DNA from 4 places in the Enterococcus durans genome. Region 1 is predicted to be linked to each of the others. Evidence: predicted binding sites of a transcription regulator. Region 1 holds the regulator's gene; each other region holds the start of a gene.

Region 1 (7,496 bases):
AGAAACACTTGATCACCTAGTCAGTGAAGTAATGGAACACGCTGTTTCCCTCCATGTACCGTTGATTACAGATAGTAGTTGGGGAAAAACATGGTATGAAGCAAAATAAGTGAAGAAAGAGCGAAAGAATCGAAGGTGAAATAATGCCAGAGTTACCAGAAGTTGAAACTGTTCGAAAAGGCTTGGAGCGGTTAGTCGCTGGAAAAACAATCAAAAAAGTACAAGTATTGTGGCCTAAAATCATTGAACAGCCAGAAACACCGATTTTTGAAGCGACATTGATTGGTGAACGAATCGAGTCAATAGGACGAAGAGGGAAATTTTTGATTTTCCATTTAAGCCATTATGAGTTGATCTCCCATTTGCGAATGGAAGGGAAGTATCAATTTGTTGAAACAAATCAGCCTATTGATAAGCATACCCACGTCCTATTCTTCTTTGAAGATGGAAGTCAGCTGAGATACAATGACGTACGTAAGTTTGGACGTATGACACTCGTTGATAAGGGAGCGAGTGACACGTATAAAGGTATTTTGAAATTAGGGCCGGAACCTTTACCAGATCAATTTTTGCTTGATCAGTTTATTCTGGGTCTTGGTAAGTCCCATAAGGCAATCAAGCCTTTATTACTTGATCAAAAATTAGTTACAGGATTAGGAAATATCTACGTGGATGAAGCGCTCTGGGAAGCGAAAATACACCCAGAGCAACCAGCCAACACATTGAAGCCAAAAGAAATCGAATTATTAAGAAAAGCAATCATTGATGTATTGTCACGTGCAATAGAAGCAGGTGGAACTACGATCAGAAGTTACCTCAATGCATTAGGTGAAGCGGGTAGTTTTCAAGTAGCACTACATGTCTATGGACAAACTGGCCACCCTTGCGTTCGCTGTCATACACCAATTGTTAAGACTAAAGTAGCGCAAAGGGGGACGCACTATTGTCCAAATTGCCAAAGACTGAAAATAAAATAGGGTTTGTATTAGGGTTGACAGGTGGAATTGCTACAGGAAAAAGTACAGCAGCGGCTATTTTTAGCAATCATGGTATACCAATTGTTGACGGGGACATTATCGCTCGTGAGGTAGTCGCACCGAAAAGCGAAGGCTTATTGGCACTAGTCAGTGTATTTGGAGATGTGATCCTCCAAAAAAATGGCACCCTTGATCGGAAGGCGTTGGGACAAATCGTTTTCAATTCTGCCGAGGAACGAAAAAAGATGGATCGGCTACTTGATCCGTTCATCCGTACAGCGATCACAGAAAAAATCGAACAATTGAAAACTGAATATCCGTTAGTTGTGGCAGACATCCCGCTTCTTTATGAGGGGCATTATGAGCAACTCATGGATGCAGTGGCAGTGGTTTATCTGCCTGAAAACATCCAAATACGGCGACTGATGAAAAGAAATCATCTAAGCCTTGAAGAAGCAAAACAGCGAGTCAGCAGCCAGCTGTCCATTGAAGAAAAAAAAGCACTCGCTGATATCGTTTTTGATAATAGCGGGAGTAAAGAGATGCTCGAAGCACAGATCAAAAATTGGTTAGCGGAACCTCGCAATCGATTTCTTTGAGTATATCCAGTAATTTTGCTATGCTGAATATAAATCGAAGAGGAGGATTGCTATGGGGACTTTTAAAAATCAAAAAGATAAAGTGGTTGGCTCAGCAAAAGAAAAGATCGGTGAACTCATCAATAAGGAAGAATTAAAAGATGAAGGCCGTACTCAAGCAGAAATTGCGAAAGAAAATGAAGAAAAGTATCAAGCCAGAATAAATGAAATTGAAGATGAGCAAGCAGAGGCAGAAGCGAAAAATCAAGATTTAACGAAAGAACGAACAGCAAAAAATGAACGCAAAAAAGCACCGCTTCCTGAAGCAGAACATATCCCTAATCAGCAAAAAATCGACGAACAACGTATGAAGCATTATACGGGTATCGAAGAAAAACTTTGATCGATCTACATGCAAAAAATGAGTTGAATAAATACACGAATAAACCAAATCCTTGGTAACACCCGAGGATCTTGGTTTATTTTTTATTTTCTAAAGATAGCCCAGAAGTTCAGTCAATCTCAAAAATGTTCTGATCGGTGTTTATCTGTTTGATGAACGATTGAAGTAATTGTGCTAATAAAATCAAACTAAGCTAGACTTACTGATGGATCAACTAGCCAAGAATAGCGATACAATTTTTAGAAATATCGCCCCAGTTGAATGAGAGCGGGAAAATAATCATCTTAGTCGTACATGATAAAATAGTACAGTTGGGCTGATACGATTGCTCTCGGTGGACAAAGAGAAATAAGACAATATACCTGTCGATCTTACACCGAGTGTGCTCGATGCAAAATAAGCAGCCTTAATGTTCGATAGTGGGGCAAGGCTAGTTGTTTAGGACTCTATTTCACACGTCCAATGTGAATATAGAAATCGAACAAATTACGTACAAAATTGGAAAAAAATGTTCTTGTATTCGCGTTTTTTTGTACAGGAAAGTCGCGTTGAACACACGTTTCGTGTTATAATACAACTAGTTGCAATTTGTAAAAAATGTAAATATTTATAAGAAAAAACGTATTTACTATTGTAAGCAACGATCATTTAATCGAAGTCCATCAAATCAGCCATTTCTACTTTCAAGATTTGGGTATTTGATATGAAAATAGTAGTTTGATAGAAACACTCACAAGAAGAGGTGAAGAAAATGAGATGTCCTAGATGCCAACATAATAATTCTCGCGTCATTGACAGCCGACAGGCAGATGATGGACGAGCAATCCGAAGAAGAAGAGAGTGCGAAAGTTGTTCTTTTCGTTTTACTACATTTGAAAGAATCGAAGCGGCACCATTATTAGTCATCAAAAAGAATGGTGAACGTGAGGAATTCAATCGCGACAAAATCTTGCGTGGGTTGATCCGCTCAGCAGAAAAACGACCAGTTGCGATGGAGCAGATGGAACAAATCGTAAACCACGTAGAAAACCGGGTCAGAAGCCTTGGTGAAAACGAAGTATCGACCACATTGATCGGGGAATATGTCATGGAAGATTTAGTCAATCTTGATGAAATAGCCTATATTCGTTTTGCAAGCGTCTACCGCCAGTTTAAAGATATGTCTGTTTTCTTAAAGGAATTGCAAGATATCGTTGATAAAGCAAAAGAAAACAATAAAGAAAAATAAGAAGTAAGGAGGCCTATTTCCTTGGATAATGCATGGAAAGAGCTTCAACCCAAAAATATCTACCAAGGAAGAAAAAGTCATCCTCTAAAAGAAGATGGAAGATCCGCCTTGTTGTACCTGTATCAGCCATTGATCGGTGGAGAAGCTCTAAGTCTGTACTTGACCCTCTTATCAGAAATATCAGCTGAAAATGGTCAATCACCAGAAGGATTGCATGCAGATCTCTTGAGTAGTTTGAGTTGTGGATTGCCCCAATTTTATGAAGCCCGTAAGCGATTAGAAGGAATCGGTCTTCTAGATGTTTTTTACAAAGAAGACGCCAGCTTAGGAGCTTGTTTTATTTATGAATTATTAGAACCAATGGATGCCTTTGCTTTTTTCAAAGATAGCGTACTTTCCTTCTTGCTTTTAGAAAAGGTGGGAGAACGCCGCTATGAACAGTTAGTCCAATTATTCCAACCAAAGACATTTTCGTCTCAAAGCTACCAGAAAATCACGAAAAAATTTTTGGACGTTTATCGGTTCAGTGAAGCTGCTTATGCTGCTAATCAGGACAAGATCGAAAATGTGCAAGCAGGATTTCAACAAGAAAAACCAGGTTCATTGGTATCTGATTCAGACCAACCTAAACTTGATTGGGCCTTTTTGACAGAGTGGCTGACAAAAAAACATATCCCAGTTCTTGAAGATCCGTTAAAAGAACAAATCGAGATGTACCATCAGCTGTACGGCGTGGATGAATTGACTATCGGTGAATGGATCGTTCTAGCCTATGATTTTTCTGAACAAAAAGTCTCGACAAAAGAACTGCAAAGAATCGTTTTGACAAGTCAAGCACAAAAACCAAAAAAAAGTGATCCAACAAGTCCAGAAACAGGTATAGAAGAAACGGTTACTGCTGATAGTTCGTTACCGAACGCCATAGTAGAGTTGATCAAAGAAGCCCAAAGTATCCCACCAATGAAGTATCTTGAAGCATTAAAACAAGAAAAAGGCGGTTTTGTCTCAAAACAAGAAACATGGTTGATGCAAGACTTAGTTTCTCGTTCAGGCTTATCAAGTAGTGTGATCAATATTTTAGTCAACTATGTGTTGGTCATAAGAAATCAAGCAAGCTTAAATGCAAGCTTCGTCAACACGATTGCGAATGAATGGGCCCAAAATAAGATTACTACTCCAGAAGAGGCAATCGAGCATATCCGTACGATCAGTAATCAAGCAAAACAAACGAAAAAAAAGACAACACAGTCATACGCATCTACGCGGCGCAATGTACGCCGTGAAAAACTCCCTGATTGGGTAAACAAACCCAAAGAGGAACAAAAAATCAGTAGTGAGAAAAAGGCAGAGATCGAACGTAGGTTTAAAGAATATTTTGCAAAAAAGGAGGGCGATAGCTAGTGGAAGATGTCGGAAAAGAGCTAAAGAAAATCATTAGCAGAAGAGATTATCAGCAGAAATTTACTGAGATGATCCAAGAAGTCTTGAACGATCCAGATGTTCAAAGTTTCTTATCAGAACATCAAGAAGATTTGACACAAGCAGATATTGAAAAAAGTTATGCTAAACTGTATGAATTTGTTCAAGAAAAACGGAAGTATCAAAAAAATGATCCTACGATGATCGCACCAGGCTATGAGCCCAAATTGACTCTGAACTTTCACTATGTCGATGTGACGTATGTACCAACAGAAGCTTTGCTTGCGAAAAAAAGACAAGAAGAGATCAAAAGTCGGATCAAAGCAGTGGATATGCCAAAAGATATCCAAGATGCCTCATTCAAAAATTTCGAACGTACAGATGGTCGGAGCTATGCCAGCTTCGAGGCGCTTGATTTTGTCGAACACTATAGTGCTGATCCTAAGGGGTACCACAAGGGACTATATCTAGTCGGTAGTTTTGGGATCGGAAAAACGTATTTACTAGGTGCAACAGCAAGAGAATTGGCTATCAAAGGGTTCACGACCACGCTCGTACACTTCCCGACTTTTGCGGTAGAAATGAAACAGGCGATCGGGAAAGACCAAGTGGCGGAGAAATTAGACGCAGTCAAGCGTTCACCAATCCTCATGATGGATGATATCGGCGCCGATGCAATGAGCAGTTGGATCAGAGATGAAGTATTCGGTGTGATCCTACAATATCGGATGCAAGAACAGCTTCCGACATTTTTTTCTTCAAACTTCACGATGGATGAATTGGAACAACATTTATCTGTCACGCAGCGTGGCGATGAAGAGCCATTAAAAGCCAAAAGGATCATGGAACGGATCCGTTATTTGACCAAAGAAATCGAAATGACTGGACGTAATCGAAGGAATGGTTGAATAATTCTCCCGAGCCTTTAATAAAACATACAAAATTGTGAAAGATGTTTTGTTCAGAAATCATTACACCATATACGATAGTATCAAAGTAAATAGAACAGAAGTATTCAGCTTCAAGAAAAAAGGTTTTCCGTAAAATACTGCTAAAATTTTGTAGGATTTTCGTTTGAAAAACTATTTTTTGAAACATCATGTATTCAAAAAAGAGAGTGTGACAATTTTTGTCACACCCTCTTTACATAATTATATGCACTACCTAAAGGGAAGCGAATCCATCTATTAGGCAAACATATAGTAGTCGGGCGCAACCATCAAAATAAGTCAACTAAAAATGAGCTGGAGGAAATTTTATGAAGATTTTATTTTCAACAATGATTGCGGCTGGTTTACTTTTTACATTAACAGGCTGCGGAAACGAAGACTCAAGTAAAGCATCGATCGATTCGATCAGTGCGGAAACATCGACGGAAGTAAGCAACTCTGCAACGCAAGGTCAAAGTATTTTTAATGGCGAAATCGAAAGTATCTCAGAACCGGATGATTCGACGATCCAAATCAAAGTGATCAACGTAAAAGAAATAAAAGACCCGGAAAATATCGGAAGCTCTTTTACAAATGATGGTGTCATTTTGAATGCGTCTGAGGAGCAACTAAAAGATGGAAAAGAGGCATTCGAGAAAGGTGATCAGATTGAGATCATATTAGTAGAAAATTCCATAATGACAATGTCGATCCCACCGCAGATCCCTGGTAATTCGATTGTCGAAATAGCGCGGATCGAAGAATAGGACCACTTATTAAAAAATCAACTTGAATTAATAGTTTGCTAGTCCACATAAGTACCGCAAAGTTAGGGAAGTAGTGAGAAAAAACTCATATTCGCTTCCTAACGAAACAGAATAAGCAGCGGGAACAAAAGTAACAAATCCAAAGCATAAAAAGCAGATTTTTAAGAATTTGAAAAACAAATTTTTGGAATGTTTGCTTTTTTCTTGTGACATAACACTTTGTCCGAGCTTCTTTTACATAAATGAATCTACATGGACCAAAGAACAACCAATGCAGTTGCTAAAGGCAAATAGCTAGACACGATCGTCAAATAAGTGAACGACAATGATTTGAAGGAGGTATTCATGAAACGTATTTTTTCATCGATAATCGCTATCGTATTCCTTTCTTTGACTGGTTGCGGAAACCAAGAGAACGATTATCTCTCAGAAAAAAAAGAACGGTATGTCTACACTGGAGAAATTTTCAGTATTTCGGAAAGTGAAAAATCGATATTTACTATCATAGTAACGAATATAAAAAACATAGAAGAATCAAAGGATCGTGCTGGTGATATGGTTTTGAAAGCGACTGCTGAAAAATTGAAAGATGGCAAAGACTCAATACATGTTGGTGATCAAATCAAGTTTGTACTGAAGGATTTGCGAATGACCAAGTCGGATCCTCCGATAGTCTTTCTTGATTCTTTGATCGAAATAGCACGTATTGAATCGTAGACAGTAGGATTTTAGAAAAAAATAAAAAAATGAAGGAGATTTGAAATTTTTTCTTTTCGAATCTCCTTAAATTATAATGAAAATGTTATAATGGCGTGGAAGGAGTGAAGGTATGAACCATTTGGAATTATCTAAACGTTTAGCGAAGGTGGGAGAATTTGTTCCAGAAAATGCTCGTTTAGCAGATATTGGCTCTGACCATGCTTATTTACCAGTGGCATTAATGTTAAAAGGAAAAATCCAATTTGCAGTTGCTGGCGAAGTAGTAAAAGGTCCTTATGAATCAGCGAGGAAACAAGTGCGAAAGGACGGCTTAGAAAAGCAGATCACTGTACGTCTGGCAAATGGCTTAGATGCAATCAAACCAGAAGATCAGATTGATGCAATCACGATTGCTGGAATGGGTGGTTCATTGATTCGGGAGATTCTAGAAGCTGGCAAACAAAAAAAACGCTTATCTGGGAACGAACGCCTGATT
Region 2 (7,496 bases), 900 kb from region 1:
AGCTATAGTATACCACATTTTTGTTTTTTGATTACTATAAGTAAAAAAACAGACAGGATAAGCATAGAAAATTGTTTGGAAAGAGTCATTATAAGAAAATAAGAAATTTAGAATAACCAATAAAAAAAGCGAATTTTAATGAAATTGACTGAATTTTCACAAAAAGAAGTGGATTAAATTGGATTTTGACTATATTTTCATTGCTTTTTGATTTATAATAAAAAAACATCTTGTAATCTTGGGGGAGGAAAACATATGGAGAACTATCTTAGTCTTTTAGGAGTATTGATCGTGATTGTCGGTTTTGCCCTTAAATTAGACTCAATCTTGATCGTAATGGTGGCGCTAGTTGTAACGGCGCTGACAGGAGGTCTAGGAATAGGCGGCATGCTTGAAACATTAGGGACAAGTTTTGTCAACAATCGAGGAATGGCAATTTTTATTATTATCATGCTTGCTACAGGAACACTAGAAAGAAATGGTCTGAAAGAATCAGCCGCTTCTTTAATCAAACGTTTCAGAAAAGTATCGGCAGGAATGATCATCGACATCTACGGTGTATTTCGAATGATTTTTGCCGCATTCAATGTCAGCTTTGGTGGGGTGGCAGGTTTTGTTCGACCAATCATCATGCCGATGGCTTTAGGGACAGTTGAATCAAAAGGATTAGAAATCGATCCAAGACACGAAGAAGAATTAAAAGGGATGTCTTCTGCAATGGAAAATATCTGCTGGTTCTTTGGTCAAGTACTGTTTGTAGGGGGAGCAGGTGCATTGCTTGTTCAATCTACATTGAAAGATCTAGGCTATGAAGTCACATTAGGACAATTAGCTTTAGTTGAAATACCAGTAGCAATCGTTGCATTAGTGGTTGCGAGTGGTTACTTCTATCTAAAAGAGAAAAAAATAGCGAAGAAATATTATTCAGGAAAGGGGCAATAAAATGAGCTTTTTTACAAGTCCTGAAATTTTATTGGGAGATAAATTATTAGAAGTACTATATATTATCATGGGTCTAGTCCTTATTTATACAGGGTTCAGAAATATCAACGATAAAAGCAACCCACATCGTTATGGCTCCGCATTTTTCTGGATAATTTTAGGTGTAGTCATTGCCGGTGGACGTTGGATACCTGCACTTGTCAATGGGATCTTGATCTTTGCTATGACGATTCCAGCAATTGCGCAAAAAGTAAGTAAAGGTGAAAGTCGTTTACCTTCAAAGCAATATATGGAAAAAATGTCAGATAAATTAGGGATGAAAATCTTTATTCCTGCATTGAGTATCGGTGTCCTTGCTATTTTATTCGCGCTGTTCACAAAACTTGGTGCATTAGTTGGTGTTGGTGTTGGTGTATTTGTCGCAATGCTTATCTTGATGTTTTTCTCAAGAGACAATCGTCCAACAACTTTCTTGGATGATGCGGCAGACATGTTAGGCACAGTAGGACCTTTAAGTATGCTACCAATGTTGTTAGCTTCTTTAGGTGCTGTCTTCACTAGCGCTGGTGTTGGTACTGTGATTTCTAATGCTGTAGGTACGATCGTCCCAGAAGGAAATGTAGATGTTGGAATCATCATCTATGCATTAGGGATGGTTATCTTTACGATCATCATGGGAAATGCTTTTGCAGCAATCACGGTAATGACAGTCGGAATCGGAGCACCATTTGTATTCAGTCAAGGAGCAAATCCAGCATTGATCGGAATGGTTGCTTTAACATGTGGGTTCTGTGGCACATTATTGACACCGATGGCTGCGAACTTCAACATCGTGCCAGTCGCAATGTTAGAAATGAAAGATAAATATGGCGTAATCAAGAATCAATTGTTTGTGGCTATCTTTATGTTAGTTTTCCAAATCGTGTATATGATTGTATTTAAATAGCATAAACTTTATAATAAGTAAGTAGTCCATTAACAATAACGGAGGAATGTAAGATGAAAGTATTAGTAACAGGTTTTGATCCATTTGGTGGAGATAAAGTCAACCCAGCTTATGAAGCAGTGAAAAAAATGCCTGATGAAATCGCAGGCGCGAAAATCATTAAAGTTGAAGTACCGACTGTTTTTGCTAAAAGCGGCCAAGTGGTAGAAGAAGCAATCAAAAAACATCAACCAGAAATCGTTATTTGTGTCGGGCAAGCGGGAGGACGTTCAGCTGTTTCTTTTGAACGTGTTGCGATCAACTTAGCAGAAGCTAGGATCGAAGACAATGAAGGAAACCAACCATTTGATACAGCATTGGAGCCAGACGGACCAGCAGCTTATTTCACTTTATTGCCAATCAAAGCGATGACGAAAAACGTTCATGATCATGGACTTCCAGCTTATATATCTTATACAGCAGGAACCTTTGTCTGCAACGATATCATGTATCGTCTCCTTCATTTAATCAATACAAAATTTCCAACGATCCGCGGTGGGTTCGTTCATGTGCCATTTTCACCAGATCAAGTGATTGATCGCCCAGCCGGCACACCGTCGATGTCACTAGATGATATTGCTGCTTCACTTACGTATGCTGTTGAAGCCGCTGTTACAAATAAAGAGGATATTTCTGGTAACGCAGGAACTACTCACTAATAAAGAGAAGATAGCATCGGCTGGTAGATAAACGGTATCTATCAGTCGATTGTTTTTTTGAGAGGAAACAATAAGTAGTGGAAGAATGGCAACAAGTACTTCAAGAATGGTACCCTAGAGAAATCAATAAGACTTATCCCATCAAGATATCGAAACAATATACCAGTAATCAAAGATGGGAGATCTATGAAAAACTGACAAAAGACCAAAGAAAGTTAGTCGATCAGCATCGACGTTATCTGATCAATTCGCGCTTCATGGAAGAAAACTATTTGGAAGCGACAGATTGGGTGTTTGAAGATTTTAAGATCAATCCTTTTTTTCGAACCAAAAGAAGGCAACAAAAATTGTATTGTGATTGTGGAAGAGAACTAAAAGTACAGTATGTCGTCAAATCACCGAAGACTGGAAAACAGCTGAAATTGGGGATCAATCATTTTGCTGAACACCTCCATGTAAGTCCACAGATCGCTACGTCGATCAACCAAGGAATGACCAAGGTCGATCTAGCCTTAGACGAACTTTTATGGCTGAAACAGCAAAATATTGAGTTCCCAGAAGATTTATGGCAAGAATATTGCTTTATGCTCTACCAAAATCGTAAACTGAAGAATCCTTATCTTCCAGATGAAAAGCTAACTAAACGACTAGCAGACTTCCGTTTGGCTAAAATGCCTATCTATATTGCAGATCATCAAGCATTGAGTCATGAAATCAAACAGATCGAAAAACAAATTACAGGAAGTACAAAAACACTTCGTGGGAAAAAAGAACTATTTGATGACTTCTCTGATGCTTTAGAAAAAGATGTTGAAGCATTTCTCCATCAGTATAAAATATTTTTACAAAAGGATTGGGCATCTATTTCAATCGAAGGCGGAAGGAAACAATCTATCGCCTTTTTTGAAGCATTTATCGCAACGTTGCGCAAAACAAAGCAAATGGCAGGAAGACAACAAAAGACCGAAATCGAGAGATTGGCTCAGGATCAACGCTTTATCCAGCCGGCAATCTATTTGTTTATCTGGGAACAGTATGTACGCTATGGTTTTTCAGAAGGTTTTTTTGATAGTATTCCCCGAGTGATGCGTAATGGTTTTTTGAAGGTATTACGAAAAGAAAAAAAACAAAAATCCTATGAGTTACAGGAAGAGACAGTACCACGACCAAAAATCGTGTCCGAAAAAAAGTGGGAGGAACTAGCACAATCGGTAAAGGAAAAAGGAACAATACCAGTTTTGAAGAACCTAGAGCGAGAAGGCTATCAGTTATCAGATGAGCAACAAGAAGCATTACACTACTATCGAAAAATCGAATATGTTGCTCGGTCTGATAAGACCGAAATAAGACGATTGCTAAAAGAGTTACTATAAAAGAACAGTAGGACATTGCAAAAAATCAGAATTTCAAATTGGAAACAATGAATTGCGAAGATTTCCACTTGAGTATTTCAAAAAGGGGAGTGTGAGCAACAAATCAAAAAAATGCGGTAGCCAGGGCTAGAAAAATTTCTAAGCCATGGTTTACCGCATTTTTTAGGAATATCTTTTCTCAAGAGGAAGTATTAAGCGTGTTGAGAGTAATAGTCCTCTTCCATTTTTTGCATCCGTTCACGTTCTTTTTGGTTATACCAAGGAGAAACAGTGAAAGCAAGTACATCATTCAATAAGTATACAGAACTATTGACGAACATTGCTAGACTTGCAGAACCATGGGTAAAAGAGATATACCATAGAACCATTTGAGCTAATCCAGAAGCCAACCACCAATAGTATTGATTGTTGTAACGTAAGAAGCTAATGACACCAGCGGATAAACTGATTGAAAAAGCAATTGCATCCACCCAAGGGCGTGGATCATCTGTGTATGTGCCAATCAAGAAACCAGAGACGAAATAAACGATGATGGTAGCGATGATTGCGATGAACCAAATTTTTCCTGTAAATTTCCGGATTTTTGATGCCATGTTATGATTCCACTCTTTACTTAGTAATACTGGGATGTCTAAAGTAATCATATAGGCTATCTGTTCGCCGATGCTTAAGTAATTTTTGGCGGAAAACCCGACAATAATAAAGCAAATCGCAGATAATATACCTAAAATACCATTAACAGATTTGGCTGCATTGATCGATAAAATACACAATACACCAAGATTTGTTCCAATAAAGGCAACAATGGATAGCCAAGTGATTGGGCTGTTGACTAGTGTCATGATTTGACAACCAAGACTAAAAAAGAATAAATAATAATTTTGTTGTGGCCAGCCCTTTAACTGATGTGCTAAAAAACGAAAATATGATTTCATCTATATAAAACTCCTTTAGACACTAAATGTAGTGTTTGTTAATTTTTACAACACAACCTATTGTATTCTTTTCTAAAAAAAAATCTAGTCTTTCAATTAAAAATAATCTGTGTTATGATTACGATTGCTTGTTTTCTTGAGAATATCAAGAACTTTACATTTAAAGAATGAAAAGACGAGGTCGGGACAGAAGTGTTTTACTCCGATAAATAAGAAGGGGTTCATAAAAATTGTGTTTCAGTTTTTTTGAATTTCGGCTTATTTTCGAAGGAGTTGCTTCTGCTTCCGCCGTTTTTTTGTTTTCTGAGAACAAAACGAGTAAAATGAAAGAATAACCAGTGAAAAGGAGAAGTAGTATGGAGCTTTCTGTTATTCATCATGTAGCAATAATTGTATCGGATTATCAAAAATCACGTGATTTTTATGTTAATAAATTAGGTTTTGCTATTATTCGGGAAAATTATCGGCCGGAACGCAACGATCATAAATTGGATTTGAAACTTGGCGAAGCAGAACTGGAAATTTTTGGAATGGCCGATGCGCCAAAACGCCCCAACTATCCAGAAGCATGTGGATTGAGGCATTTAGCCTTTAAAGTAGAGAACATCGAACAGACAATCAAGGAACTCCATGAAAAAGGGATCGAAACCGAACCCATAAGAAAGGATACGTTTACTGGCAAGAAAATGACTTTTTTCTTTGATCCAGATGGCTTGCCATTAGAATTACATGAGTGATGTAACAAAAATGTCACTTTTTTTTTAACTCATTCGATTTTTCTTTCGAAAAAATCCTGTTATCCTGAAAAAAAAGAAACAGGAGATAAGTGATGAAAAAAGTGATTTTTAGCTTAGCTATTATTGCAATTATCGGCATCACAGCGTCTTTAGGATTGTTGGATGCGACATTTAGCTATGATGATATCAGTGAACAGGATTATCGTATCTCATTGAAAAAGGCAACAACGATTTTTAAGGAGGAAGCGCATCAAGAAAAAGTAGATGCTATCCAATTTATTTCCAAAAAAGATGTAAAAAATCAAACAAATAACACCTTTGAATATCTATTCATCTATCAGGATCAAGTTGTAGTGATCGACCCAACAACGGGTAAAACAGAGATAAATCCAGTAGAAAAAACCGAAAAAAGGTCCTACGTTACCTTTGATATAGATGCAGTTTCTAGTGTTAAAACACCGCAAGCCGCGATGAAAGAAGCATTGAAGCAATGTGGGCAAAAAAGAGCGAAGGCAAAAGACTGGCAGCTTTTGATCAAAAATAGCAAGCTCTATTATGAAGTTGATTTGTTGGATAATGAACGGACACAACGGTTGTTGATTCAAGCGTAAAGAGAAGTGTTATCGCTTCTCTTTTTTTTGATATGAGAGTAAGCTATTTATGTGAAGGAATGAAAGGAAGTCGTTCAATTATGGAAAAAATGAAATGCCCAAATTGTGGAAAGAAATTTGCTTATGAAGAAGTCAATAATGTGGTCGAACATCAAGATAAAGAAATGCCTGTTGTTTGCCCGTATTGCCGTACAGAAGCTACACGAATCGTTACACATGGCTATTTTGTGACACAAAAAATTGAAGATTATTTAAAATAACGACTTTGCTCTTTATTTTTCAGTATGATAAAATGAAAAAAAGGAGAGAAATAAATGATACGTTTTGCAAAAAAAGAAGATGCGCACGAAATCGCACCACTTATTTTAGTTATTTTGAATGATATGGAACTGCCATTTTTACAAAAATATGGGACAACAAAGACCCTCGAAATCCTAGAGGAAGCAATCACTGATCCTACCTATCGTTATAGTTATACAAGAGGGATCGTCGAAGAATTAGATGGGAAAGTAGCTGGAGTTGCCTATGGGTATACAGATGCAGATGAACCATTTATTGACAAGCCGCTAGAAAAAATCCTCAAAAAACATGGGATCGAAGAGACAGAACAGCTCTTTATCGATCAAGAAACATTTCCTAATGAATGGTACTTAGACTCAATCTCTGTTTCTGAGGAATTCAGAGGACATGGCATTGGTTCTAAATTGCTTTCTGCTTTACCAAAATTAGCAGAAAAAGAAAAAAGAAAAGTGATTGGTCTGAGCGTTGATGAACAAAATCCCAAGGCAAAAAAATTATATGAGCGTCACGGGTTTAAAGTAGTCGGTCAACGGATAATTAGCGGACATTTATATGATCACATGCAGAAAACGCTTGATTAAAGCGTTTTTTTATATTTATATAGTTATTTTTTAATCATCTAATTGAGAATGGAACGATTATCATATAATAAGTTTTTGAGCGGAAAAAGACAGTTGCCGCTCTTTTTTTTATGTAAATATACTGAAAACAGCTGTTGCATTTTTTATTTTATTTATTATAAATCCCTATTTTATAGCCGCTGACACCAGATTTTAATAGTTAAAGAATTTATGAAAATCATTTCTTTTTCATTTCAAATGTTTTACAATATCAAAGTATTTTTTTATTATAGTATAATACTAAAGAAATATTTATTATTGTTTGAAGGTATGCTTGAGTGAAGAGAGTGTAAAATATTTTGTGTAAATAGAAAAAAGGAAGTCCCTTCTGTAG
Region 3 (7,496 bases), 890 kb from region 1:
AAGGAAAGTAAGCCTCATCCTGAAATTTATCAACGGACAAAAGAGTTGCTGGGAACAGAACATCACTTAGCCATTGAAGATTCTCCGGTAGGTATTTTAGCCGCTAAGCGAGCTAATTTGTATACGTTGGCGTTGCAACAACCCTTCGCAATTGATCAATCTTTGGCAGATGAGAAGATTGAAAATTTGACGGAAATCTTGACGAAAGTTAGATGAGGATGTTATGCAAATAAAATAGCATGCGAAAGGAAACAAAAATTTTCAAGATGAAAAATAAGCTATCTCTCACGAAAGTTAGTTGTATACTTAGTGAAGGATAGCTTATTTCTCGGAGTTAAACACTTCTGTCCCAGCCTATTTTACTCAAACCGAATCACTTTTACAGTCTAGTCTAATCCAATCAAATAGTCATCGTCTTTCATGGCTTCAACATGACCAAGTAAGTAGCCGTTACCGACTTGAGAGAAGAAGTCATGGTTGCTTGTTCCTGTGGAAATCCCATTCATGACGATTGGGTTTACATCGTTTGCTGTATCTGGGAAGAGTGGGTCCATCCCTAGATTCATCAAAGCTTTATTTGCGTTGTAGCGCAAGAAAGTTTTTACTTCTTCTGTCCAACCGATTGGATCGTATAATTCTTCCGTATAACGTTCTTCATTTTCATATAATTCATACAACAAATTATACATCCAATCTTTTAATTGCTCCTGTTCTTCTTCAGGAAGTTCATTATAGCCTAGCTGAAATTTGTACCCAATGTAGGTACCATGCACAGATTCATCGCGAATGATCAATTTGATGATTTCAGCGACATTCGCCAATTTATTATTTCCTAAATAGTAAAGTGGTGTGTAGAAACCAGAATAGAATAAGAATGTTTCTAAAAACACACTGGCAATTTTCTTTTCTAAAGGTGTGCCATGCTTATAAATTTCGTTGATACGCTCTGCTTTTTTCTGCAGATAAGGATTTGTATTCGTCCATTCAAAAATTTCTTCGATTTCTTTTTTTGTATTCAGTGTACTGAAGATAGAAGAATAGCTTTTTGCATGAACAGATTCCATGAATTGGATGTTGTTCAATACTGCTTCTTCATGAGGGGTACGAACATCCTTGCGCAATTGATCCATTCCGCTTTCTGATTGAACGGTATCTAGTAATGTCAATCCACCAAAAACATGACCAACAGTGTCTTTTTCTAATTGAGAAAGGGTACGCCAATCATCTAAGTCATTAGATAAAGGAATACGTGTGTCTAACCAAAATTGCTCAGTCAATTTTTCCCACGTAGATTTATCGATGACATCTTCAATTTCATTCCAGTTTATTGCTTCATAATAAGTTTCTGACATGAGTGATGCTCCTTTATTTGAAATACAGTCCTAAATATTCTTGATTACCCAATTAGATGACACAGCTTTCACATTGGTTGCTGCCGATTTCTTCTGCATCGTCTGTGAAGGTACGTACGTAATAAATTGATTTTACACCTTTATGGAAAGCATAGTGTCTTAAAATATTTAGATCACGCGTCGTTTGTTTGGTTGTTGTTTTCCATTCATAAAGCCCTTCTGGAATTTCAGAACGCATGAATAAAGTTAAACTCATTCCTTGGTCGACATGCTTTTGTGCAGTGGCGTAGATATCGATCACTTTTCGCATATCCATATCATAAGCAGAAGTATAATATGGAATTGTTTCGTTTGAAAGATAAGGTGCTGGATAATAGATTTTACCGATTTTCTTTTCTTGGCGTTCTTCGATCATACGAGTGATCGGATGGATACTTGCACTTGTATCGTTGATATAAGAAATTGATCCATTTGGTGCAACAGCCAAGCGGTTTTGATGATACAATCCATCTTTCATGATTGCTTGTTTCAAGTTTTCCCAGTCTTCAGCACTTGGGATAAAAATGCCAGAAAATAATTGTTTCACTTTTTCTGATTTTGGTTGGAACTCTCCAGTAACATATTTATCAAAATAAGTACCGTCTGCATAAGCTGATTTTTCAAAATTATGAAATACTTGTTTTCGTTCACGAGCAATCGCGTTGCTTTCTACAAGTGTCCAATAGTTTAGTAACATGAAATAAATATTTGTGAAGTCCAATGAATCTTCAGAGCCGTATTCCATTTGTTCTTTGGCGAAAAATGTGTGTAAGCCCATTGCGCCTAACCCAATCGTATGGTTCAATTTGTTTCCATGTTGGATTGGTGGAACAACGTCGATATCTGAGGCATCTGTGATATAAGTCAATGCACGAGTCATTGTACGGACTGAATGACCAAAATCTGGGCTATCCATCAAGTTGACGATATTTGTTGAACCTAAGTTACATGAAATATCTGTTCCCAATACTTCATATTCTTGTTTTCCATTGATAACAGAAGGTGTTTGTACTTGTAAAATCTCAGAGCATAAGTTGCTCATGATGATTTTTCCATCGATTGGATTTTCACGATTGGCTGTATCGATATTGATAATATAAGGATAGCCAGATTCTTGTTGTAATTTTGAAATTTCATTTTCAAGATCGCGTGCTTTGATTTTTTGTTTACGGATATTAGGGTTAGCGACCAAGTTATCGTATTCAGCAGTGATGTCGACATAAGAAAATGGGACACCGTATTCTTTTTCAACGCTATAGGGACTGAACAGATACATGTCTTCATTTTTACGTGCTAATTCGTAAAATTTGTCAGGCACGATGACACCAAGAGAAAGTGTTTTAACACGAATTTTTTCATCTGCATTTTCTTTTTTTGCTGAAAGAAAGGCAATGATATCCGGATGGAAAACATTCAAATAAACCACGCCAGCTCCTTGACGCTGACCTAACTGATTTGAATAACTGAAACTATCTTCATAAAGTTTCATTACTGGAACAACCCCGCTAGCAGCTCCTTCATATCCTTTGATTGGCGCACCTGCTTCACGCAAATTAGAAAGTGTAATACCTACACCTCCACCAATACGAGACAGTTGTAGAGCTGAGTTGATGGAACGACCAATCGAATTCATATCATCTGTCACTTGTGTCAAGAAACAGGAAACTAATTCACCGCGTCGCTTGCGCCCAGCATTCAAGAATGAAGGTGTAGCTGGTTGATAGCGTTGGTGGATCATTTCATCGGCTAAAGAAAGAGCAAGGTCTTCGTCACCATTTGCAAAATAAAGAGCATTGAAAGCTACACGATCTTCATAAGATTCTAAATATGCAGAACCATCGTTTGTTTTTAATGCATACTGTGAATAAAATTTATAAGCAGCCATAAATGATTTAAATGTAAAATGTTGTTTGTCTAAAAATTGATATAGCTTTTCAATAAATTCAGGGGAATAAAGCTGAATAAATTCTGATTCCAAATAATCATGAGTGATTAAATAATTGATTTTATCCATTGCTGTAGCAAAAGTCATTGTATTTGGTTTAACATTTTCCTCAAAAAATGCAGTCAATGCTTCTTTATCCTTATTTAAAGGGATCTGACCATTCACAGGTCGATTGATCTCATTGTTTAACTTAAAATAGCTGACATCTTTTAATTGTTTAAGACTCATAAATACGCCCAACCTTCATTTCTTATTTTGGTAAATTCTTTCTTTTGATGCTGTAAAAAAGGATTTGGGGGATGTTCGGGCAAAGAGTCCTCACTTCCATCAAATCCGATTAGAGATACATTCCAATTGACAGTTCATTAGCTAGCAAGTTTGCGTAATTGATCTGGACGGAAACCAATCACTGTTTCAACGTCTGAAGTGATCACAGGTACACTTTGAAAGCCTTGTGCTTTTAACCAATCGATGGCTTCAGGTTGTTCATCGATATTGACTTCCTCAAAGTCGATTTGGTTGTCCGCTAAAAAGCGTTTGACCATCTTACATTGCATACAATTGTTTTTTGAAAATATTTTTACGTTCATTTTTGTTTTCCTCCTGACTCTGCTGTTTATCTATAATGAATAGTATAAAACTATTAGTAAAAAAGTCAAACGACAGACACTACATGTTGTGTTGTGGAAACTGTGGAATACTATGTTTTGTGGTTTTTGAAAAACAGCTGAAAACAAGCGTTAAGTGAAAAAAAGCTTGTTTTAGTACAGCAAATACTGTGGAAAACTTGGGAAAAAGTTTTTTTTTACACACAAAAATCAAAAGAAATGAAAATACGCTCAAAAAATCACAAGTAACATTGACATTCTCAATTAGAGAGAGTATTCTTTGTGAGAATGATTCTCAATAAATGAGATGGATTGGGACTGAATGGATAGATAAAATGGAGAAAAGTTATAGAAGACTTTTTTCACAAGAAGGGAGCTTTGATGGAAACTTTAGAAGAAGCCAAACTAAATCTTGTGTATCAGATTGAAAGAATACAGACCAGTGACTCAGTCAAAAAGCACTTGCAAAATTTAGGAGTTATCATAGGAAGTAAAATCGTCGTTATCAATCGATCTGGCAGCAACTCGATTTTACTCCTAAAAAATAATCGGATCGCGGTCAACCGTGAGTTATTAAGCCAGATTATCGTAAAAAAAAGCGAGTTCTCCGAAGAAAGTTGGACTTCGCTTGACCAGCTTACTACAGGCGAAAGTGGTGTGGTGGTTGCCATTCATGGGAAGGGTGCAGTGAAACGACGTCTGATGGATATGGGTGTGACTAAAAACGTGCGTGTTACTGTACGAAAATTAGCACCGTTAGGCGACCCTTTAGAAATCACATTACGAGGGTATGAATTGACACTCCGTAAAGAAGAAGCATCCTTGATCCTGGTTCAAAAAGAGGAGTAGATAAAATGAAAGTTGCACTAGTCGGTAATCCAAATAGTGGAAAGACGAGTCTGTTCAACGCATTGACAGGCGCAAATCAATATGTGGGAAACTGGCCCGGCGTGACCGTCGAAAAAAAAGAAGGGCACTTGAAGAAACATCCTACCATCTATATTCAAGATTTACCGGGGATCTATTCCCTTTCCCCCTATACGCCTGAAGAAGTGATTGCTAGAAATTATCTGATTGATGAACGGCCTGATGTGATCGTCAATATCGTAGATGCCATGAATTTGGAAAGAAATCTTTATTTGACTTCACAATTGCTTGATTTAGGTATTCCCGTTATTGTGGGATTAAATATGATGGATGTCGTTAAAAAAGACGGTCGAAAAATCAATAGTGAAAAATTAAGTTATGGGTTAGGCGTTCCTGTTGTTCCTATCAGTGTATTGAAAAGGGAAGGACTAGGAAAAATAACAGAAATGATCATACAAGCGACCTATAAGAAGCTGCCAACACCGCTCTCTTGTACATATGATGATCGCCTAGAAGCAGCATTGCATGAAATTGAGGATGTTTTAGACAAGAGTGTTCCCGTTTTTAAACGATGGTATGCGATCAAACTGTTTGAGCGCGATCCTGAGATTCCGAAAGGTCTAAAAATTTCTGCAAAGCAATTAAAGGAAGTCGAACAATTGATCCGTTTGACTGAAAAGATATTTGATGAAGATAGCGAGACGATCATCATCAACGAACGGTACGAATGGTTGACCCAATTAACGGCTCTTTGTGTGGTCACAAAGGACTCTTTTCAGCTTTCTATCAGTGATAAGATCGATCGGATCGTTACCAATCGGTGGTTTGCATTACCTATTTTTGCTTTTGTTATGTGGTTTGTCTATTATCTAGCCATCCAAACGATTGGGACGATCGGAACCGACTGGGTCAACGATACGTTGTTCGGTGGTTGGTTGCCAAACCATATTGAACAGTTATTAGTTGAGTGGCAAGTAGCTGACTGGATGCAACAATTGATTTTAAATGGGATCATTGCTGGAGTTGGGGCTGTTTTAGGATTTCTCCCACAATTAATCGTTCTTTTCTTATGCTTGAGTTTCTTAGAGGACTGCGGCTACATGGCACGGATAGCGTTTGTGATGGACAGATTGTTCCGAAAATTTGGACTTTCAGGAAAATCATTTATTCCCATGCTGATTGCTACTGGTTGTGGGGTGCCGGGTGTAATAGCAAGTCGAACGATTGAAAATGAGCAGGACAGACGGTTGACGATCATGGTCACTACATTTATGCCCTGTTCTGCAAAATTGCCTATCATTGCATTGATTACTGGAGCATTTTTCCCTCATGCTTCATGGGTTGCTCCTTCTGCCTATTTTTTAGGGATGACTTCCATCGTCATCTCTGGGATCATGTTGAAGAAAACCAAATTATTTGCTGGAGACACGTCTCCTTTCATCATGGAATTGCCAACTTACCATTTGCCGCAATGGTCGATCATTCTAAGACAGACATATGATCGAAGTAAGTCATTCGTGAAAAAGGCTGGCACGATTATTTTTGTCTCAAGTATCCTTATCTGGTTTACATCTTCATACAATTTTATCGGACAAGCTGTGCCTGAAAGTCAAAGTATCTTAGCAAGCTTTGGACGTGTGATTGCCCCTATTTTCCAACCGCTTGGCTGGGGAAACTGGCAAGGGACTGTGGCTACCATCACCGGTCTGATTGCGAAAGAAAATATCATTGGTACCTTTGGCATTTTATTTGGGCACAAAGAAGTTTCTGAAAATGGTCAAGAAATTTGGCTGGCATTGCAAAATACGTATACATCTGCTGCTGCTTATTCATTTTTAGCATTCAATTTGCTATGTGCTCCTTGTTTTGCCGCAATTGGCGCAATCCATCGGGAAATGAATTCTGCGAAGTGGACGATGATCGCAGTAGGCTATCAATGCGGTTTTGCTTATTTGATCAGCTTTATTATCTATCAGCTCTCTCACTTGTTTGAAGGGGGACATTTAGTCATCCCAACTTATTTGGCAGGGATATGTATCGTTGGTATCTGTTATGCATTATTGAAAAAGAAAGCAAAGACTAGTAACGTATTAACCATTTCGTTAGAAGGTGAACAATAATATGGCAACATTTTTATTAAGCGTCTTGATATTTGGCAGTGCAGCAGCTATCGTTTATTCGCGATTAAAATCAGGAAAAACATGTGATGAATGTAAAAGTGCCTGTCCTGTAAAGAAGGTTCAGAAGAAAACGATGGTGGACTGATTTCTAGTTAGAAAAAATCACATCTGCATAAAGAAATGTACGAAATAAACATAAATTAAATAAGCAAAATAAAGTGCCACATGTGAATGTCTTCGTTGACTATTTCCGTGTGGCGCTTTATTTCCTCAAGCATGATCTAATGCTCAGGTCATAGCGCTAGGTTCACAACAATCAACGGTGTTCACCTAGCTGACCTTCGGCATTAAATCATAACTACTCAAAACATGAAGAGCTGTTTCGAGTAGCTTCTCTTTAATGCTCAGGTCATAGCGCTGAGCTCACAACAATCAACGGTGTTCACCTAGCTGACCCTCGGCATTAAATCATAACTACTCAAAACATGGAGAACTGTTTCGAGTAGTTTCTCTTTAATGCTCGGGTCATAACGCTGAGCTCACAACAATCAACGGTGTTCACCTA
Region 4 (7,496 bases), 850 kb from region 1:
CATTTCCATGATCATTTGTACAGATTTGAATGTCAGATAAGAAATCCCTAAAAAAGCAAATAATGATGACTTACCATGTTCAACAAATGGTGTAACTTTTGTCAAAAACAAAGGAAAAATAGCCAGTAATACGGCTAGATAAAACCAGCCACCTTGATTCTTTCTTTGACGATAAGAAAAATATGCCCAGACAAGCAATGTTTGCCAGATGACATAAGCAATCAGCGCCACACCTTGTTGCCAATAAACGCCACCAAAACTGATAAATAGAAAAACCAGCGTAATAAGTGTTTGATAAATGGATAAACGTTTACCACGAATCAGCAATGATAAAACAATCGGTATTAGTCCAATGACTAAAAATAAGAAATAATACGGTTCAGCATACGGGATCATATGTGGAAAATTCATTGCGGATTCACCTCAGCAATCAGTCTTTTTCGATCGATTTTCCCATTGACTGTTTGCGGCAACAGATCAACATAATTCATTCTTTGGGGAATCATATAATCCATCAATGTTTTTGCTAACTCCGCTTTGATTGCTTTTGTTAATTGAAAGTTTGGTTGTCCTGCTGTTTTTTCCAACACCACAAATGCAACAAGTTGCTGTACTTTTGTTCCTTGATATTTAGGGACGACAACTGCTTGTTTGACACGTTGATCCTTTAATAGGTAATGCTCGATATCACCTAATTCGATCCGATAGCCATGAAGCTTGACCTGTTGATCAATTCGTCCTTCATAAAAGAGTAGACCTTCCTTCGTCAATCTTCCCGCATCTCCTGTGTGATAGCTTGGTTGACCGTCATAGTTGAAAAAAGCAGCTTCTGTTTTTTTCGGATTATTTAGATATCCTTTTGAAACACTAGGTCCTGAAATAATGATCTCGCCCGTTTGATCATCAGAAACGTATTCTCCTTCACTAGCAATCAGAACACGAGTGTCCGATTTGATGTATCCTATTGGCAATCGTTCATATTGATCTAGTACCTCTTGAGTGATCTGCACACCTGAGATGGCTACAGTGGCTTCTGTTGGTCCATACGTATTGTAGATATACGCATGAGGAAAGCGAGTGAGTAATTCTTGTGCCGTTTTTTTGGTTAATTCTTCTCCACAGAATAAGAAAACTGATAAATCTGGTACATGCTGCTCATCGAAAGTTGGTTCCATCAAACAAATATCCATAAACGAAGGAGTAGAGACCCACACATCGATAGCTAAATGAGCTAAAGTTGAAAATAATTGCTTGAAATCTTGAATGACTGCTTTTTCTAGCGGCTTCAACGCCCCACCTGAAACAAGTGCGGGATAGATCGAAAAAACTGATAAATCAAATGAAAAAGGTGCCTGTGCTAAAAAACGCATTCCTTCACTGATTTGAAAATCGTCTAACGTCCATTGAACAAAACTATATAAATTATCTTGGCTTATTTGTACCCCTTTAGGTTCACCGGTCGTTCCAGAAGTGAAAATAATGTAGAAAGTTTCATCCCCTTTTACCATCAAGCTTGGTTCAATAGCCACATCTTCTTTAGTGATTGAATCCAGTTCAGTTTTAGAAATAACAGGGATATCTGTAGAATCGATTTTCCAATCCCCAACACTGATGATCATAGAAGGCTGAGCCACCCGAAGAATCGTTTCTATGCGTTCTTTCGGCGTGTGCTCTTCAATAGGAAGATATGCGTGTCCGGCTTTCACAGCACCGATAAATGAAACAATCATCTCGAACTCTAAATTTCCAAATACAACGATTGGATCATTGCCAACTACATTCTTCACTAAATAATTTGCTAATGCATCTGATTTTTTCTTTAGTTCACCAAAAGTATATCTTGCGTCATCAGATTGATATGCGACTCGATCGGGTTCTTCACGTCCAAACCAATCGATGGATTCAACAACCGTTTTACTTTTCATCGTCTTCCTCCTAAAATTCGTTATAAATAAACGATCCACCTTGAATATTTTTATAATGGTATAAGTAAATCAATACAAAGAGTATCGCGCCATAAAAAAGTGTTCGCAGAACAAAGGTACCCCAATACCTGAACCGAGGATTACTCCGCCATTTCTTCATTTGAAATCCCTCCTGTTTCCCTCCAATTAAAACCTCAAAACAAGTTTACCCACTTTTGGAAAAAAGCAACATTTGTTCCGCTAACAGAAAGCGTTTTCTCGCTAACAGTTTTGTCACAAGTTAGATACACGATTAAAAAATAATCAATCTAATGAAACTATCAGACTTTCCTATTCATCAAACTTGCTTCAGCCACTCACAAAAAAAAAACAAGCAACCACGAATCATGGACATGATTTTCGTGGTTACTTGTTTTTTTATTCAACTGGAATACCACCTTCTGCTGGTTATTCTTCAATGATTCGACAATATAGTCGACTCGTAATGTAATAAAATAGTAGATAAATGATGATCAGAAAACCACAGATGAGATATGGCAGCCAATAACTAGCGGTCGCTATAAACTGAGAAAACACATTGACAGCAAATATCGTGTGCATGATTCCCAAAATCATTGGCGGGAAAAACATGATGGCATTTTGCTCAAAAATCATCCGATTTGTTCTTTTTTGGGCAATTCCAATTTTCGTCAACAACTGATAATTACTTTTTTCTTCTTCTGCTTCAGCTAATAATCGCACCATCAGCATACTGCCGGTTGCCACGATCACGATCATTCCGAGAAAAATAGCCAAAAACGTGATGATCCCGATAATTCGATCTGCCCAGCGTACGGCAGGATAACGTGCCACAAAATTCAGACGGCTACCCTCCGAAAAATAATTATTTTCTTTATTTTTATCCATATTTTCAGGGATTTTCTTTGACTCAATATGACCGACTAATTGGTCTCCTTTTATATCATAATCGTAGTAAACGGTTTTGTCCCACGTAGTAGTAACTTCTTTCGTTAACCGTTCTGTGATTTGCTCATTATCTCCACCTTCAACATTCCAATTAAGGAGCTGATAATGGACCCCTTTTGCTTCTGTAAATACTTTGTCACTCACGACCAAGGTGGGGCCTAAATAATTCACATCACTATCACCTAAGAAATTGACCATTTTTGCCTGGATGTCTAGCTTCACCTCAGGGAGATAGATCGTGGAACCATACAGTGAAAAGTTTTTAAACAAATCAAGCGTACTATCCAGTAAGACAGTGCTCTCATCAGAAGTCAACGCAACCTTAGGCATTTTAGGATTGATTCTGCGAAAGGCATTATACTCTTTTTCTGAAATCAAATTCACTAATTTAAATACCTTTGACTCCTCACCTTCACCTAAATCATCAATATTATTGATGCCCCCGATCACTTTATAGTTCAAAGTGATTTCATCTGTAATCTTTTGCTTTCCATCAGATAATATCGGCCGGATTTTTTCCGCCAGCTCAGGCTCTAATTGATAAGAAACTGGATTAGCAATATCGACCGTTCGTGCAGTGATCGTGGAAATACTCATGATCGCTCCAATCATTGATAATGAAATAGCTATAACCAATGTAATCAATGAATTGATCCGCCAACTTTTTTGCAAATGGATCTGCGTATTTCCAATCAGCAAAAAGTTGATTCCTTTATATTTGACAGCCGAACGATTGAATAAATTCAAGATCAGGCGAAAAGAATAACAGAAAAAGAGATAGGTGCCCACCACGCAAAAAATAATAATCAAAAGTGTCAAAAAAATCGCAAAATGTAATGTTCCCGTTGCGGCTAAATTTTTGGTAATAAACTCTCGATAATGGACTGCAAAGAAATAGCCACTAGAAATAAGCAATAGACCAAGAAAGCCCAGCAGCCGATGCCGTGTACGGATTCGTAATTTTGAACTCTCTGTGTGCTCTTTTTTACCGAATGAGCGGAAACGGGGGTAACGCCATATTTTCCATAAAGAATAGAGTGAAACGGACGATAACAGTAACAAAAGGATCAGAACAGTTTCAACGATTGATGGAAATGAAACAAAAAAGAGACTTTTGATCGTCATTTTCATCATTCGTATCAAGATCATAGAGAATAATTTAGAAAAAACGATACCTAAACCAACACCTGTTATACAAGCAAACAACCCCATTGTCATTGTTTCTAGAACATAGATAACTGCAACTTGGCGTTTTTTGATACCAAATAGTTGATAGATGCCAAATTCTTTTTGCCTTCGATTGAGAAAAAAACGATTGGCACTAATGACGAAAAAGAACAAAACAATGATAATGATCCAGCTTCCAATATTAAAAAAAGCATCGATTGAAAAATCTTGGCTTGTCCGTCTAATCAATGATTTATCATAAGTCATCGCGCTAAAAGAATAATAGATCATCGTTGCTAAGACTAAACTGAAAAAATAAACCAGATATCCTCGTGACTGTCGCATAAAGCTTTTAGCAGCCAACTTATAAAGCATTTACCTTGCCACCCCCTCCAATCGTTGCTTGCATATCAATGACACGTTCAAAAAATTCATTTCTTGAACCTCTGCGAACAACTTCTGAGAAAATAACTCCATCTTTGATAAACAAAATTCGGTTACAATAGCTTGCGGTGTACGGGTCATGCGTCACTAATAGAATCGTTGATTTTTCGACTTGATTGATCGTATTAAGATAGTTCAATAGCTCAGTCGCTGACTTAGAATCTAGTGATCCTGTTGGTTCATCGGCAAAAATAACCTGAGGATGAACGACAAGTGCCCTTGCAGCAGCAATTCTTTGACGCTGGCCAACCGACAATTCATCAGGATAACGTTTCAGGATCTCTTCAATATTTAATAGCTGTGCTGCATGCAAGACTCTACGTTCCATTTCTACTTTCGATATCCGTTCCACAGCTAAAGGAAGTAAAATATTGTCCTTTGCATTCAAAGTATCCACAAGATTGAATTCTTGGAAAATAAAGCCTAATTTTTTTCGGCGAAAATCACTTAATTCATTGCTTTTCATTTTAGTGATCTCATTTCCTTGTATCTTAACACTTCCCATCGTTGGCAAACTGATAGTCGCTAAAATATTCAATAGAGTTGTTTTGCCTGCACCACTTGGTCCCATGATACCGACAAATTCCCCTTCTTCAACTGAAAAGGAGATATTATCAAGAACTTTTACAGATGAAAGTTTATTTCCATAACTTTTACTTAAGTGTCTAACTTCGATCATCTTATCCATTGTATTTCCCCCTGCACTTGTCTTACTTGCATAGTAGCACACCCACAGTTTTTTTTCTCTTTAGTTTTTGTCACTTCATACGCAGAAAACAAAAATTTAAAATTTTTTTATTCATTTATTTTATTCACTGCACGCTGACCTTTGATTTTAAAATGCTATAACTTTACGTTTTCACTTCTTTTCACAAAGAAATATACACAATATATAGTATAGACATTCAAATATACAACCATTTGCATACTATATGTAGCAAGTATTTAGTTGCTCACAGCTGAATTTTGTTTTATGATAGACAAGAAGAATTTAGCAGGAGTTGAAGAATATGAACGTAGAATACAAAGTGAAAAACACAAATCCGGGTACCACTGAGTCCATGAATATCACGATCATCAAGCGAGATGGCCGACGTGTGGATTTCGATGACAAAAAAATCAATGAAGCTTTAATCAAAGCAGAAAAGAAAATTCACGGCTCCTTATCTCCACTGACTTATGAAAAAATCCAAACAATCGTTGATCTTGTTGTCCAAGAAATCAAAAATCGCTTCACTGACAATGTTAAAATATATGAAATTCAAAATATCGTTGAACATATCTTATTAGAAAAGAACGAATATGAGTTAGCTGAAGAATATATCAATTATCGTACAAAACGTGACTTTGCAAGAAGCAAAGCTACTGATATCAACTTCTCAATCGAAAAATTGATCAATAAAGACCAAACTGTGGTCAATGAAAATGCCAATAAAGATAGTAACGTATTCAATACGCAACGTGATCTGACTGCAGGGATCGTAGGAAAATCAATTGGGCTAAAAATGTTACCTCCACACATTGCAAATGCGCATCAAAAAGGAGATATCCATTACCACGATTTAGATTATCATCCATATACGCCTATGACAAACTGTTGCTTGATCGACTTTAAAGGGATGCTGAACAATGGATTCAAGATCGGTAATGCCGAAGTAGAATCACCAAAATCGATTCAAACTGCTACAGCACAAATTTCACAAATCATTGCAAATGTTGCTTCTAGCCAATACGGCGGTTGTTCTGCTGACCGAACAGATGAATTGCTTGCTCCATTCGCTGAACTAAATTACAGCAAACATTTAAAAGATGCCGAAGAATGGATCGAATCACCCGAACGTCAAAAAGAATACGCAAAAGCAAAAACCAAAAAAGACATTTTTGATGCAATGCAAAGCTTGGAATATGAAATCAATACACTGTTTACATCAAATGGTCAAACACCATTTACTTCTCTTGGTTTTGGTTTAGGTAAAAATTGGTTTGAACGCGAAATCCAAAAAGCAATCTTACAAATTAGAATCAATGGATTAGGTAGCGAAAAACGAACAGCAATCTTCCCTAAATTGATTTTTACTTTAAAAGATGGCATCAATCTAAACCCAACTGATCCTAATTATGACATCAAACAGTTAGCATTAGAATGTGCGACAAAACGGATGTATCCTGATATTTTGAACTACGATAAAATCGTTGAATTAACTGGCAGCTTCAAAGTACCCATGGGTTGTCGCTCATTTTTACAAGGATGGAAAGATGAAAATGGTCAAGAAGTCAATGTAGGAAGAATGAATTTAGGCGTGGTTACTTTAAACTTACCTCGTATTGCGATGGAAGCAAAAGGAGATCAAGAAAAGTTCTGGCAGATTTTGGCCGATCGTTTGGCAATTATGAAAGATGCCTTAGTTTACCGCGTAGATCGTTGTAAAGAAGCAATCCCTGCAAACGCCCCTATCCTTTACATGTACGGAGCCTTTGGCAAACGCCTTTCAAGAACAGATGCAGTTGATGAGTTATTCAAAAATCGTCGTGCTACTGTTTCATTAGGCTATATCGGATTGTACGAAGTTGCCTCTGCTTTCTATGGTGGCGAATGGGAAACAAACCCAGAAGCAAAAAACTTCACTCTTGACATCGTAAAAGAATTGAAAGCAAAAGCTGATTCATGGGGCGATGAATACGGTTATCATTTTAGTGTCTATTCTACTCCAAGTGAAAGTTTGACTGACCGCTTCTGCCGTTTAGATACAGAAAAATTCGGTTTGGTCGAAAATATTACTGACAAAGAATATTACACAAATAGTTTCCATTATGACGTTAGAAAGAATCCAACACCTTTTGAAAAACTTGATTTTGAAAAAGATTATCCTCAATATTGTTCAGGTGGCTTCATCCATTATTGCGAATATCCAATGCTTCAACAAAATCCTAAAGCATTGGAAGCTGTCTGGGACTATGCTTATGACAAAATCGGCTATCTAGGAACAAATACAC

What was found. Region 1 encodes NrdR, which represses ribonucleotide reductase genes. Its sites were predicted from a motif close to ACACNATATATNGTGT; they were not measured.
Region 2: pnuC (nicotinamide riboside transporter PnuC) is a predicted target of NrdR. The motif match lies at 4,914-4,929, and genes of this name have one in related genera.
Region 3: nrdH (glutaredoxin-like protein NrdH) is a predicted target of NrdR. The motif match lies at 4,003-4,018, and genes of this name have one in related genera.
Region 4: nrdD (anaerobic ribonucleoside-triphosphate reductase) is a predicted target of NrdR. The motif match lies at 5,386-5,401, and genes of this name have one in related genera.

What each region holds. Positions count from the first base shown of each region.
Region 1 covers NZ_CP022930.1:2,667,662-2,675,157, reverse strand. The annotation lists gene polA (DNA polymerase I) at 1-109, shown strand, start outside; gene mutM (DNA-formamidopyrimidine glycosylase) at 144-977, shown strand; gene coaE (dephospho-CoA kinase) at 944-1,576, shown strand; gene CJZ72_RS12735 (CsbD family protein) at 1,629-1,958, shown strand; gene nrdR (transcriptional regulator NrdR) at 2,710-3,186, shown strand; gene CJZ72_RS12725 (replication initiation and membrane attachment family protein) at 3,208-4,587, shown strand; gene dnaI (primosomal protein DnaI) at 4,587-5,513, shown strand; gene CJZ72_RS12715 (LptM family lipoprotein) at 5,864-6,301, shown strand; gene CJZ72_RS12710 (hypothetical protein) at 6,647-7,018, shown strand; gene CJZ72_RS12705 (tRNA (adenine(22)-N(1))-methyltransferase) at 7,131-7,496, shown strand, end outside.
Region 2 covers NZ_CP022930.1:1,763,612-1,771,107, forward strand. The annotation lists gene CJZ72_RS08375 (DUF969 domain-containing protein) at 256-942, shown strand; gene CJZ72_RS08380 (DUF979 domain-containing protein) at 944-1,888, shown strand; gene pcp (pyroglutamyl-peptidase I) at 1,942-2,586, shown strand; gene CJZ72_RS08390 (hypothetical protein) at 2,664-3,959, shown strand; gene pnuC (nicotinamide riboside transporter PnuC) at 4,151-4,894, opposite strand; gene gloA2 (SMU1112c/YaeR family gloxylase I-like metalloprotein) at 5,251-5,631, shown strand; gene CJZ72_RS08405 (hypothetical protein) at 5,724-6,242, shown strand; gene CJZ72_RS08410 (P-loop NTPase family protein) at 6,323-6,502, shown strand; gene CJZ72_RS08415 (GNAT family N-acetyltransferase) at 6,557-7,123, shown strand.
Region 3 covers NZ_CP022930.1:578,679-586,174, reverse strand. The annotation lists gene CJZ72_RS02845 (HAD family hydrolase) at 1-216, shown strand, start outside; gene nrdF (class 1b ribonucleoside-diphosphate reductase subunit beta) at 387-1,352, opposite strand; gene nrdE (class 1b ribonucleoside-diphosphate reductase subunit alpha) at 1,405-3,564, opposite strand; gene nrdH (glutaredoxin-like protein NrdH) at 3,702-3,926, opposite strand; gene CJZ72_RS02825 (FeoA family protein) at 4,326-4,793, shown strand; gene feoB (ferrous iron transport protein B) at 4,799-6,931, shown strand; gene CJZ72_RS02815 (hypothetical protein) at 6,933-7,076, shown strand.
Region 4 covers NZ_CP022930.1:1,814,028-1,821,523, reverse strand. The annotation lists gene dltB (D-alanyl-lipoteichoic acid biosynthesis protein DltB) at 1-411, opposite strand, end outside; gene dltA (D-alanine--poly(phosphoribitol) ligase subunit DltA) at 408-1,925, opposite strand; gene CJZ72_RS08635 (teichoic acid D-Ala incorporation-associated protein DltX) at 1,936-2,085, opposite strand; gene CJZ72_RS08630 (FtsX-like permease family protein) at 2,373-4,433, opposite strand; gene CJZ72_RS08625 (ABC transporter ATP-binding protein) at 4,423-5,190, opposite strand; gene nrdD (anaerobic ribonucleoside-triphosphate reductase) at 5,564-7,496, shown strand, end outside.